3 regions of the Desulfitobacterium sp. PCE1 genome follow, and region 3 is predicted to be linked to each of the others. Evidence: riboswitches for the same ligand, from Rfam matches in the RefSeq annotation. Region 3 holds a riboswitch; each other region holds the start of a gene.
What was found. Region 3 has a riboswitch for molybdenum cofactor ahead of mobB (molybdopterin-guanine dinucleotide biosynthesis protein B). Riboswitches for the same ligand answer to the same signal wherever they lie in the genome.
Positions count from the first base shown of each region.

Region 1: it holds a riboswitch for molybdenum cofactor, as region 3 does, so the genes downstream of both, moaA (GTP 3',8-cyclase MoaA) here and mobB (molybdopterin-guanine dinucleotide biosynthesis protein B) in region 3, are expected to answer to the same signal.
Region 2: it holds a riboswitch for molybdenum cofactor, as region 3 does, so the genes downstream of both, DESPCE1_RS0110890 (molybdopterin-binding protein) here and mobB (molybdopterin-guanine dinucleotide biosynthesis protein B) in region 3, are expected to answer to the same signal.

Region 1 covers NZ_KB913023.1:1,234,163-1,238,678, reverse strand. Annotated here, with positions in the region: gene DESPCE1_RS0106120 (molybdenum cofactor biosynthesis protein B) at 1-152, opposite strand, end outside; gene DESPCE1_RS0106115 (MOSC domain-containing protein) at 152-586, opposite strand; gene moaC (cyclic pyranopterin monophosphate synthase MoaC) at 609-1,091, opposite strand; gene moaA (GTP 3',8-cyclase MoaA) at 1,094-2,065, opposite strand; molybdenum cofactor riboswitch at 2,139-2,264, opposite strand; gene DESPCE1_RS0106100 (molybdenum cofactor guanylyltransferase) at 2,464-3,090, opposite strand; gene fdhF (formate dehydrogenase subunit alpha) at 3,358-4,516, opposite strand, start outside.
Region 2 covers NZ_KB913023.1:2,194,702-2,199,217, reverse strand. Annotated here, with positions in the region: gene DESPCE1_RS0110905 (DMT family transporter) at 1-676, shown strand, start outside; gene DESPCE1_RS0110900 (4Fe-4S dicluster domain-containing protein) at 821-1,417, shown strand; gene DESPCE1_RS0110895 (Crp/Fnr family transcriptional regulator) at 1,422-2,126, opposite strand; molybdenum cofactor riboswitch at 2,269-2,405, shown strand; gene DESPCE1_RS0110890 (molybdopterin-binding protein) at 2,398-3,420, shown strand; gene DESPCE1_RS0110885 (VWA domain-containing protein) at 3,480-4,516, opposite strand, start outside.
Region 3 covers NZ_KB913023.1:1,535,163-1,539,678, reverse strand. Annotated here, with positions in the region: gene DESPCE1_RS0107645 (molybdopterin-dependent oxidoreductase) at 1-803, opposite strand, end outside; gene DESPCE1_RS21210 (iron ABC transporter permease) at 1,104-1,703, opposite strand; gene mobB (molybdopterin-guanine dinucleotide biosynthesis protein B) at 1,711-2,235, opposite strand; molybdenum cofactor riboswitch at 2,302-2,433, opposite strand; gene DESPCE1_RS0107625 ((Fe-S)-binding protein) at 2,751-3,869, shown strand; gene DESPCE1_RS0107620 (ABC transporter ATP-binding protein) at 3,943-4,516, opposite strand, start outside.

The DNA of each region.
Region 1 (4,516 bases), 300 kb from region 3:
GCCAAAAGCTCCTGATCATCCGGAAGGATGGCATAGAGAATGACTTCGCCGTCAATCTCTTTCACCAATTCCTTGAGAACAGTACCGGAAAGATCTTCTCTTTGACCCTGGGCTCCTTTATCACTGGCTGTTATAACCCCAACCCTTAGCATTATTCCATCACCTCAATAGTGTCTCCCACCCCAATAGGACCACCTTCCAGAACACGGATAAAGATCCCTTCCTTCGGCATAACACAATCCCCCGCTTGATAATAAATAGCACAGCGGGTATGACACTCTTTACCGATCTGGGTCACTTCCCCCACGCCGGTTTCACCAATCTTCAGTTTTGTGCCAAGGGGCAGGCTAACCAGATCAATTCCTTCGGTGGTTAAGTTCTCAGCGAAATCTCCTGGTCCCACATCAAGCCCCATGTCCTGCATCTTCTTAATGCTTTCCATAGCCAGCAAACTTACTTGACGATGCCAATCTCCCCCATGGGCATCACCTTCAATGCCAAAATTAACCTTCAGGATTCCCTCGCCCACGTTTTTCTTCCGCATCCCCTTTTTCTCACTTGTACAAACTGCAATAATTTTCGCCATTTTATCTTTCCTCCCCAACTTTTTAGCTTATATGATCTTCGCGAATAAAATGACCGCTCTTGCCGCCGGTTTTTTCCATGAGCCGAATATCGCCGATGACCATGGTCTTATCGATAGCTTTGCACATATCATAGATGGTTAAAGCTGCAACGCTTACTGCTGTAAGAGCTTCCATCTCAACCCCGGTTTTCCCCGTGACCTTGACGATTCCTTCGATTTCTATGGTTCCGGGAGGAACAATTTCAAAACTCAGTTTAGCCCCTGTAATAGCCAAAGGGTGACACATAGGAATAACATTTGAAGTTTGTTTGGCAGCCATGATTCCTGCGACTTGGGCTACCGCCAATACATCCCCTTTAGCAATCTGCCCTAATCGGATTCTCTCTAAAGTTTCCGGTTGCATTTCTACCTTACCTCGGGCGGTAGCCACTCGAGTGGTCTCCGCTTTATCTGAGACATCCACCATACGTGCCCGGCCTTCTTCATCAAAATGTGTCAATTCCATAATTATCCTCCAATCTGGGACATAATCCGTTGATCCTGCCAAGCCTGATCATTCATATGATGTTCAGCCGGCTTATTCCAAATCGCTTGGGCAAAAACATCCCTGACCTCATCATCACTCTTGTTGGAGCGAAGCACTTCACGAAAATCCACTTCATTGGAACTGTGTAAACATAGGCGCAGCTTACCATCGGGAGTTAAGCGAATACGGTTGCAGGTGCTGCAAAAATGTTTGCTGATAGCGCTGATAAAGCCCACACTACCTTTAAATCCCTCCGAAGTGATATATTCAGCAGGCCCTCCTCCTCGAATGTCACGAGTAGCTTTAAGGCCCTCTAAGCCCAATATTGCTTTCATCTCATCGATGGATACAAAATCACTGCGTTTATCCGAACTGATTCCGATGGGCATCAATTCGATAAAGCGAACATGAACGGGATAGTCATGGGCTAATTCCATAAAACGTGGCAGTTCATGGCTATTGAAATCACGAACAACCACTACGTTGAGTTTAACCGGATGTAACCCTACTTCGAGGGAGCGGTGTATCCCTTGAAAGACTTTCTTAATATCCCCACCACGGGTGAGCTCTCGAAACTTATCTTCATCGAAGGTATCCAGGCTTATATTAACTCGATTAACTCCCGCCTTCTTTAGGTCTTCTGCCATGTCTGGAAGAAGTATCCCATTGGTGGTAAGCATCAGATCCTCCACCCCTGAAATTTGGGAAGCATTCTGTAAAAATTCCAGAATTCCGGATCGAATTAAGGGCTCCCCGCCGGTTATGCGAAACCGTCTAAATCCTAAGGAGGTACTAATCCGCATGACACGTGATATTTCTTCATAGGTCAAGATAGACTCATGGGGAATCCATTGAACTCCTTCAGGAGGCATGCAATACTTGCAACGTAAATTGCAGCGATCTGTAATGGAAATCCTCAGGTATTCGATCTGGCGTCGATATTGATCTTGCATAGATTTCCCCCACCTTCACGTTCATTATTCCACAAAACAAAGAACTCCCACGGTCTGTAAAACCGGGGAGTTCCCCTATACCCTACAGACTCCTTTCCAAATGGGAGGCATTACTGTTTCCAATAATACCCGGTGCAGAATGCACGACTGGTAAACCATAGCTCACTTTAGGTTTCCAGCTTCGGAGCACAAAACGTATTCTATTACTCATTATACTACGGCTGTGAATAATTATTAAAGAATGTAACTAATTGTAGTATACACTATTTTGGAGATTGCAAAAAGAGTTCTAATAATAATATTTCTTAATCTTTATTAACAAATCTTAATAAATTCCTGATAAAATAGCCGCTTTTTATAGTTTCCTTTAAATACGATAAAGAATGTCTACATTATTGTCAAGTATTATGAAGATTATGCTGTTGCAGGGTTAGGTATTCTTGAGGTGTATTCATATTACTGAAACAAAGACGTATGTTTGGAAAATTAATGAAATCCTTCTCCCTCATATGACGTACCCTGTTGTTTTGCCGAATAAATACTGCCAGTTTAAGATGCTTCGCCTTTAAACTGTCTTCAATTATGGGAAGACAGTTTTTGTGATAAAAAGCATGGAGGGGTTGAATTTCGCCATCAAGCTCAGGGATTAAGATATCAACCTCCCCTTCAATTTTCCCGGCCATAAATCGAATCACTTCTACACTCAAAAAAGGCATATCGCAAGCGGCAAAAAAGGCATAATCATAACGAGCTTCCCGCAAGCATGCTTCTAACCCTCCTAAGGGCCCATGGTCCAGATAATTATCTTTGATCACTTTAACTCCATATTTAGCATAGAGCTCCGGATGATTGCTGCTAATCATCACTTCAGCAAAGACCGTACTAAAGATAGCTAAGGTATGCTCAATGAGTGGGACCCCAGCCCATTCAATAAAAGCCTTGTTGCGACCCATGCGAGAGCTTTTCCCACCGGCCAGGATAATTCCGGTTATCGGCAAAAGGGTTTCTCCATTATTAGCATCCATATGGTATGTCTCCCTATATCTATCAATGATCAGACTTTTGTCTTTTGCTTTATTGTAACACAGATAAGCCCTTCCCATAAAAGAACTTTTACTTTCCACCCTAATAGCTAGTTAATACCAAGCTGTTTTTTCTGAAATAAAAAAGGGAGAGTGCCGCAAGCTATGCATATTAGACAAAGCTTGGACACTCCCCTATTCCTATCCTCACAGAGGATAAGTCAACTACGCTTCAGATGGAGTCGAAACTCCACCTGAAGCAAGTTTCCTTTATTGTGCAGATTGCACCAGAGGTTCCACCCGCACACCGCAGACCTTATATTCGTAGGTCTTAGTTACTTTATCATACGCTCCGTTGGTTAAGACATTCGTCGGTGACTCCCTATAATGCAGGGTCATAAAGAGCACTCCAGGCGGGACCCTTTCAGTTACCCAGACCTTGGTCACTACCTCACCGCGGCGGGAAACTACTTTAACATTCTCACCGTCCTGAATTCCCAACCGTCGGGCATCCTTAGGATTAAGTTCAGCCAATTCCTCAGGTGCATGCTCATCCAACGCAGCTGAGAAACGAGTGGAGATATTGTAATGCTGCAGCTTGCGGCCTGTGGTCAGCAGGAATGGATACTCTTCATCAGGCAGCTCATCCGGCAGTTGATGCTCAATCGCCGCGAATAAGCCTTTGCCACGGGTAAATTTCCCTTCGTGCAGGAACTTCGTTCCCGGATGATCGGCATGGGGAACCGGCCATTGCAATCCCTTCCTGCCCAGACGTTCATAGGTGATGCCGGCATATTGCGGCGTCAGCGCGGCAATTTCCTGCATGATCTCCGCGGGAGACTGGTAAGCCATCGGATACCCCATCCGGTTGGCGAGCTCACAAATGATTTCCCAGTCAGCCTTCGCAGCGGCGATCGGCTTAATCGCCCGATTAACCCTCTGCACCCGACGCTCGGTATTCGTGAACGTGCCGTCCTTTTCCGCAAAGCTGGCGCCCGGCAAAATGACATCAGCCAGTTCGGCGGTCTCAGACATAAAGATGTTCTGAACAACCAGGAAATCCAGAGCCTCCAGGCCTTTACGCACGTGATTGGCGTCGGCGTCGGTTAGCACAGGGTCTTCGCCCATGATATACATAGCCCGCAATTCCTTCTTAACCGCTGAATCAAACATATCCGGAATCATGAAGCCCTGGTTGGGATTAAGGGAAGCTCCCCAGGACTCTTCAAACTTAGCCCGCACCGACGGGTTGGTAACACTCTGGTAACCGGTGTAAACATTAGGCAGAGCCCCCATATCGCAGGCTCCCTGCACATTGTTCTGACCCCTCAACGGGTTGACTCCGGAGCTTTCCTTCCCGATATTTCCAGTGAGCATGGCCAGATTGGCCAGGGACATAACATTATCTGTGCCACAGACATGCTCCGTG
Region 2 (4,516 bases), 660 kb from region 3:
TTTCTTGCTTGAAAATATAGCCCTGACTTATACCTTCGCCTCCAATGTAGGGGTAATTGTCTCAATTTCGCCGTTTTTTACCGCCATATTTGCTCATCTGTTTTTAGATACCGAGAAATTGAGAGTGCGGTTTTTTATGGGTTTTAGCGTTGCGGTTGTCGGAATTATCCTCATCAGCTTTAACGGATGCAACAACCTGCAACTGAATCCGTTGGGAGATATACTGGGCGTTTTAGCTGCCGTGGTATGGGCCGCCTATTCTGTTCTGACAAAGAAAATAAGCGGGTTTCAATACAACACCATTCAGGCAACACGGAGAATTTTCTTCTATGGGTTGGTGTTTATGATACCCGCTTTAATCATATTTGGGTTCAAGCCAGACATAACTGAACTAACACGACCGACTAACCTATTCAATATCCTGTTTTTAGGGTTGGGGGCATCGGCGCTTTGCTTTGTAACATGGAACTCCGCGGTTAAACTATTGGGTGCAGTGAAAACCAGCGTTTATATTTATATGGTTCCCGTCATAACCGTTATTACTGCCGTTATTGTGCTTCGTGAAAGAATTACCGGAGCCTCAGTATTTGGGATTGTACTTACGTTAGCAGGATTATTGATTTCGGAGAGGAAAGGTAGGCATATCCCCGAACACGCAGGAGCGGGTAAGGCTTAGCAACACCAAATTATACTTTAAGCATAGTCACATGGCTATGTTTTTTATTTGCTGTTGTGAACTTAAGAAGTGTGACCCAAAACACAAAACCACAGCCTGTGGATGGTACAATAAGTTTAAATGTGCAGTAATGGAGGAGGCATAATGATCGATAACCCTGGCTTTGTTCTGGAACATTGTCGGAAAAATTGCAGTAAATCTGCTCAGGATTGGTCTTTTTTATACCAACAGTTAGAGCAGATTCTAAAGAGTATGGATTTGTTTTCTCATCTGAACCAGAAGTTTCCGGTGATTCATTATCATCATTTGCCGAAGATAAGCATAGCCGGTTGTCCCAACGCCTGTTCTCAGCCCCAAATCAAAGATATAGGGCTAACGGGCTTTCTTATGCCCAAGTTCACAGGGGCAAGGTGTACGGGCTGTCAAGCCTGCTGCCGTTCCTGTCAAGAAGGTGCTCTGTCTTGGCAGGGAAGGCTGGAATTTGATGAAAGTAAGTGCATTGGTTGCGGGGATTGTGTGCGCTCATGTAAAACAGGCAAAATACTTCCCGGGGAATCAGGCTGGACTCTCCATCTTGGCGGGCGTTTGGGAAGGCATCCACAATTGGCACGATTGTCCCGGGAAAAGCTCCAGACGTCTGAACTCCCCGGTATAATCGGCCGCATCCTTGAAGACTATATAGAAAATGGCCTTCCGCTGGAAAGGCTCACTCATTTTCTTGACCGCCGACAGAATCTATAAAGAGTCACAAGGAGTTTTGGCGTTCATGAATCCATCCTCTCAGCTGGTCTAAATTGCTGACAGTTATTTGTTTCTTCTCCATTTTGAGAATTCCTAAATCCTTCAGTTCACTTAATATGCGGCTTACGGATTCCCGTGCTAAACTGCACATTCCTGCCAACTCTGTTGCGGTAAGGGGAATCGTAATGAGAATTCCCTCAGGAGTCTCTTGGCCGTGGACATGAGCTAAAGCGAAGATCTTAGCTCCCAACCGAGAACGAGCATCCCCCAGAGCAATATTCTTGATTTGCCGATAAGCTCTGCGGAGATCCAAAGCCATATTTCGATAAAAAGGCAGAAGTGCGGAAGGATTTTCATTAAAGTACTGAAGTAGCGCCTTTCGATCCAAAACGAAGACATCGGAGGCCTCGGCAGTGAGTGCTGCATAAGGATATACTTTATTATCTAATATAACTTCCGGGAAAAATGCGGGAGGTTGCAGAATCCGAAAAATTTTCTCAGTAAATTCACTCATGAGCAAAATTTGGATACGGCCTTTGAGTAAAAAATAGACTGAATTACCGTCTTCTCCGGAAAAGAAAAGGAATTGCTTTGCAGCATAATGGCGAACCCGTCCATGGTCAGAACAGTACTCCCAAAACGAATCAGGCAGTCCCTGCCAGTTGGGATTGTTTTTAAATATCTCGAACTTAAGAATATTACCAGCCATACTTCCCTTCCTTTCACAAAAGTGTCATCAAAGTATTATGTATGAACAAAATTCTATATTTCCTTGAAGAAACCCTTTAAAATCGAGGAAAAAATGATTTTCTTATGAAAGTGAATCATTCCCTGATTGCCAGTTATGGTTTATAATAATGAGTAGCCGAGCCATATTTCCTACCGAATTGATCTACGGAATTTGGCCGTTTCAGAGATGCCTGAAACCAGGGTGTGTTTAGAAATGAACATGCCTTCCGCAAAGAAAAGGAGGAAACCCCATGGAGAAGATTAGAGTGCAGGATGCGATCGGATCTGTGCTTATGCACGATCTGACACAAATTATCCCCGGAAAAACAAAAGATGCTCGCTTTAGAAAAGGTCATGTTATCAAGGAAGAAGATATACCGATTCTTCTCAGTATGGGAAAAGAGCGTATTTTTGTGTGGGATCAGACTCCGGGTCTTATTCACGAAGATGAAGCAGCAGAGCGTCTGGCCAAAGCAGTGGCGGGCCCAGGTCTTTCCTTTAGTGAAACAAAAGAGGGAAAGGTCAATTTAATTGCTGAGGAGGATGGATTAATCTATGCTTCTGAAGAAGGGATCTATGCCCTCAATTCTTTAGAATATATTATCCTCGCTACCCTTCATAATCACCGTCCCGTGAAGAAAGGGCAGAAAATTGCGGGGACCAGGGTCGTTCCTCTGATGATTGATGAGAAAGTTATTGTAGAAGCCGAAGAAATCGCCCGGCAATTTAAGGAACCACTTCTTCAAATCCGCCCCCTTCAACCCAAAAAGGTTGGAGTGGTTACCACGGGAAGTGAAGTATACCATGGCCGTATCCAAGATAAATTTGGACCGGTTCTCCAAGGAAAAGTGGCCGAATGGGGCTCTGTTCTCTTGGGACAAACCTTTGCCGATGATAATGTAGAGATGATCCAAGAACGCATCCGCGAGCATATAGCTCATGGTGCAGAAATGGTCCTGGTAACCGGCGGCATGTCCGTGGATCCCGATGATTTGACCCCTACGGCGATCAAAGGTTTGGGGGGAGAGTTAGTCACTTATGGTACTCCTGTTCTTCCCGGAGCCATGCTGTTATTGGCTTACCTGAATGATATCCCGATTTTGGGATTGCCCGGCTGTGTCATGTATTCAAGAAAAACGGTCTTTGACCTTGTAGCAACACGCATTCTAGCCGGTGAGCGGCTTACTCGTCTGGAAATTGCCAAATACGGTCATGGAGGATTGTGCCTGGAGTGTCCGGAATGCACTTATCCCCATTGTTCCTTCGGAAAATAAGACGAAGAACCTTCTCTTAGCCAAATTCCCAAGCGCTTGGGAATTTGGCTAATCGTTCTTTAGGAGAATACTTTTTTAGAGATCTGCCATAAATCACTGAGGTTCCGGCAGGGAAAAACCTGGGTGCAATACCTCCTATACTCCTTCATAAGATTGTCGGGTAAAGTCCAATCCTTTTCCTCCAAAGGGTTCAACCAAAAGATATGCTTAACCTTCTCTTGGATCTCCTGCAAATATTCTGCTTGAGCAGGGCGGAAATTGTTGCGGCCATCTCCCATGATCAACACGGTTCCCTTTGTGGAAAGAGAGGGAAGAACATTCTGGGCAAAGTCATTGAAAACCTTACCATAATCTGTGAATCCAGAAGAATGCTTGCGGCCCCAGGAACGGATCTCTGCCATAGAATCACCGGTGTTTAACCATTCTTCACAGGTGATATCCCAGATTCCATCAATAAAAAGGTAAAGCCGTACTTTGCGAAACCGGGATTTGATGCGTTGGCATAAGTAAAGAAGAAATTGAGAAAAGGGAGCTACGGAATTGGATACATCGCATAGTACAATAAGCTCGGGATGCTTTAAGACATAGGTTTCATATTCAAAGCGAAAGACAGATCCATTGCCCCGAACCATTTCTTTTAGCAAAGAGGAAACCCGCAGGGTTCCACGGGAGGCTTTCTTTTTACTCAATCCTCGATGAACAGCCAATCTGTTTCCCATTTGTCTAAGGGCTTGATGGACCATCCCTTCTTCATCGGCGGTAAATGAATTCAAAGGCTTAAAACGCCAATTCACTTCACGGAGAATATCCCAGCGATTTTGGCTCTGTAAACGTTCCTGCCAAAGAACCTGGCGAATCTGACGATTCCAAAAGTCCTGATAAGCTTCGAATGTTTGCCATTGGTCCTCCGATACTTCACCCCGGTTTTTAGCCAGTTCCAAAGAATTGGACCAAGTCAAAAATCCCGATTGTCCAAGAATGAATTTAACCTGCTTCTCAAAATCAAACTCCTGAGTTTCTTCTTCCTCGATGGTACCAGGGAATCCTTTAAGCCCCATTAAATAGTGGAGATCCGGCATTTGAAAAGAGGTTGCCG
Region 3 (4,516 bases):
TTTTGTAGGAAATCGGCATCATACCATTTGTTTTTCACGATTTGATGGAGCCAGGCCAGGGCTAAAGCATGGTCAGTGCTGGGCCGGAGGGCCAGCCAGTGGTCGGCCATGAGAGCTTGGGTGGTACAGACCGGGTCGATGGTAATAAGCTTCGGTTTCTTGCCTTCCCGGTTGAGGGCGGCAAGATAGCTGCGCCACATGGGTGACTGCGGACCGTATTTTTCGGAAGCGCTGAGGCCCCAAATAACAAAGGTGTCAGCGGTATCGATACCGACAGGTGAGATGGCCTCAATAGGCCAGCCGGTCATGGCCATGTTGATGGTATAGTTCCAGCACCAGCAGATGGTCCCGGGATCGACTACGTTGCCGGGATTGCCTAAAATATTCGTGAAGCGGCTTCTGGCCCAGAGATGGTCGGAACGGTAGGTTCCTTCGGAAGAGACGAGAGTTTCAGGACCGTGCTTGTCTATCAGGGTTTGGAGTTTCTCGGCGATTTCATCCATGGCTTGTTGGTACGGGATTTGCACCCATTTGTCTTCGCCGCGTTTGCCGGCACGTTTCAAGACATAATTGATCCGTTTGGGATGATAATGCATCTGAATGGCTTTTTCACCGTGCTTACCCATTCTGTCACAGAGTACGGTTCCTTCTTTCGGATTCCCTTTTATCTCAACTATTCTATCAGCCTTAGTGTCGACGCCAATCATGATGCCACAGTTCATATGGCAGAAGAAACATCGCGAATACGTCCATTGAACACCCTTTTCATCAATATATTTGTTCGGAACAAAATCTACAGACATGATAATCCTCCTTTACTTATCTTCCCGCGATGGGGAGGTTAATGGTCAGGGCTTGTCTTGTGATTCATATCTTTTTTCCATATTTGCTAGGCCATAAAATCCCTCCTTGATTGTTTATTTGCAAAGATATTGGATATTTGAGGTGAATGAGGTAACTGGGACACTATTACTAATTGCAAAAAATATGCCATAATACTCCGCAGGCGCAAGATCAAAAATAAAGGCTTTTCCCAGCGTTTTTCTTAAAAAAGGCAAAAAAAAAGCTTCAAGCTTTTTTCTCGATTCCTGACTTGGGAGAAGTTATGTCAGCCAGTAGGTGATGGCGGGCAGCTTTTCGTAAGGATCGGCCACGCATTTAATGAGTGAAACCAAGGAAGTAAAAACTGTCCCTACCAGCATTCCTCCGAGAACGAGGATCAGGGTTATCTCACCGGAATCCTTGATTTTAGTGCCGATATAATACGTAAGTCCCACAGCCAGTAAACCAAAGCAAAAGGCTGATAGAGTTATCCCGAGACTACCCCAGGAGTACAGAATGGCCAAGGTCGCTCCAAACCCGGCGCCTGCAGACACCCCCAAGATGTCCGGAGAGACCAGAGGGTTTCTAAAAATCCCTTGAAAGGCTGCCCCGGATACTGATAAAGCAAAACCAATCAGGATCGCGGCAAAAATGCGGGGAATGCGTATATCGAAGATGACGGTCTGAACAGTAAATGATACTGCGGCTTCAAAACCAAATAAGCGGCTGGCCAGCGTGGTCCAAACATCTCCAGGATGAATTGGATATCTACCTACTGATAAGGCGGTGACTGCTAGGAATAGGATAATCCCCATTAACAAAAAGAGACGCAATCTCGTTGAGCGATTGCTTTGATAGATGTTTGAAATCTTTGATTCCACGATTAAGTTAAGGCCTCCTTTGCATAGTTTGGTCATAAGTCTCTCTATATGACATTATGGTTTCTACGACACCATCTACATCATCGATGTGATAACAAGGAACTCCGATCTGCCAAGTTATGTCACTGGCAATAGCCAGCAGCTCATGGGGTTCTGAGCGAAGTTCACTGCTACGTTCGCTGCGGTGAACCTCAATTTTGGGTTTGCCACTGATTCTAAACCCTTCAGTAAGGATGAGGTCCACCTTATCGATACGGCTTATTAAATCATCCAGTTCCTTTTCTTCATCAATCTTTTGAATGATGGCAATTTTTTCTGCTGAGGCGATCATAACAATATCTGCCCCAGCCTGGGCCATCTTCCAGGAATCTTTGCCCGGTATGTCTATATCAAAACGATGGGCATCATGTTTAATGGTAGCGATCTTAAGCCCGCTTTGTTTCAATTTCACAACCACCCTCTCCAAAAGGGTGGTCTTTCCTGTTCCCGATGGTGCGACAAAAGAAATCACCGGTGTGTTTGCATTCAACATTCTTTCTGCCTCCTAACTTTAGAATCACAAAAACACTTCCTCGGAATGGAGATTCAGAAGAAGTGTTTTATCGTCTTCATTGCCTCCTTTCCTATCGGGGGGATGTTACATTTCTATAGCAACCCTGTGGGTGATTAACCCAGGCCTTAAAGCCATAGTTTCAACCGTAGGCTATAAGGCTCGGAGCATTATTCATTTATTAAGCAAGGTTTAATCCATTTGTAAATGTCTAACTATTTATAACGCAAGAACTATGCCAACCCGGCAAAACCCTTAAGTAGGCTATTTTCTAAGTAGCCAGCCCCAAAAAACCGATATATATTCTCAATATGAGACTTTCTCAAAACCGAAAAAATAAATTTCCCACCTAGAGTTTCAAAATGAGAATTATTATGCCCTCGAAAACCCTTTCTTCCCCCTTCAACACCTTGCAAATCCCCATTATCCCTTATCCGCCTATCATGGAATGATTCTTGCATGATATTAATACAATGATATTTTAAGAAGGTGATGCTATGAGTCAAGCAAAGAATTGGGCAAAAAAGATTGCAGAAGAATGCCTGAGTTGTGGCGAATGTTCGGATAGTTGCCGTATCTTAACAGAGCTTAATGAATCTCCCGCAACTATAGCTTCAAGAGGACCTGAGTCCCATGAGGCCTATGGTTGTGCCCTGTGTGGAAGGTGTGAGGCAGTATGCTCATTAGGCTTAAGCCCCTTTCGGATGTTCGAGCAACGAAGAATTAAAGCAGTAAAAAATGGAGAGATTGATTTACATGAGTATCAGTATTTATTTCCTGACCGTGCCGTAACCGTAATGAGCCTGTTTAAGGAATTTTATAATATTGATTATTCGGATCTTAACTGCTCCCATCCAGCAGATACAGCATTCTTACCAGGGTGTACTATGTTTACTTATTCACCAAAGCTGACCCGGCAGGTCTACGAGACTCTAACTGAGCTTTATGAAAACCCTTTATTATTTGACAATTGCTGTGGTATCCCTATGTATCACATTGGGCTTCCCGAGCGAGGGGATAAGATCAAGGCTGAATTAAGAGAAAAAGTGCGCCAGCTTGGGGTCAAACGCCTGGTTATTGCCTGTCCCAACTGCTTTTACCAATTTAGTAATGAGGATAGCTTTAAAGACGTAGAGATTATTACTGTCTATGAAGCACTGCTGGAAAAATTCGACTCACACCAGAGTTCAGAAGTGTATTCTATCCATGACTCCTGCCCCGATCGTTTTGAAGGAATATTTGCCAAGCAAGTCAGAGAAGCATTGGACCGAGCAGGCTACCAAAGAGTTGAAATGAAGCATCACGGCAGAGAATCCGTCTGCTGCGGAAGCAGTGGTCAACTGGGTCATTTCCGGCCGGAATGGGCTACAGAGCATGAAGTACAGAATTTAGATGAAGCCAAAGCTGCTGGCGCGGATAGTTTACTGGCTTATTGTCATGCCTGTGTGCTCAATTTTGGCAATATTGCCGACAGCAGTATCAAAGTACGTCATGCCCTTAATGTCTTGCTCAATTTTGAGGAAAATTACGATGAGGTAAAAATTGAAGCTGCTAAAATGTTTGAGGGAGAAGCTGGGGAGGCACGTTATTATCGACTCTTTGAAGACCCAGAGTAAAGCACGAACCTCCTTGCTGATATCGATTCGGCAAGGAGGGTTTCTTATTGAGGCAAAAGGGCGTTGCTAATAATTATTGGGTGTGAATCAGGATCGCTTTCGTAGGATCGAAATCAATACCTATGAAATCATTGATTTGCCACCTTTGCTCAGAGTCGCAAGCAAGAAGGAATTTCTGTCTAAGCCCTTGCACAGTAATATCCCATTGTTCTCCCCGATAGCGGATGTCGGCGATCCGGTAATTTCCTCGAGATACCGGCCTAAGTGCTTTGGGGCGGAATAAAGCAAGGTAAGAGCCGTCAGGTTTATCCGTGGCAAAGCTCACAACTTCACTGGTAAATCTCCCCTTCTCAACCCTACCTTGAATATAGTTCCCGCCGCCTAAATAGTCTGCCACAGCTTTGTTGACAGGTTGATGAAAGATTGTTTGCGGGGTATCATACTGAGCTATTTCGCCATTAAGCATAACCGCAATCCGATGGGACATCATTAAGGCCTCCTGTTGATCATGAGTAACCAAGACGGTAGTCATACCATAGTCTGCGTGCAACTGCAGTACCAAATTGCGCATATCCTGACGCAGGTTGTCATCCAAACTGGAAAATGGCTCATCCAATAAGAGAATCTTGGGATCGGCAGCCAAGGCT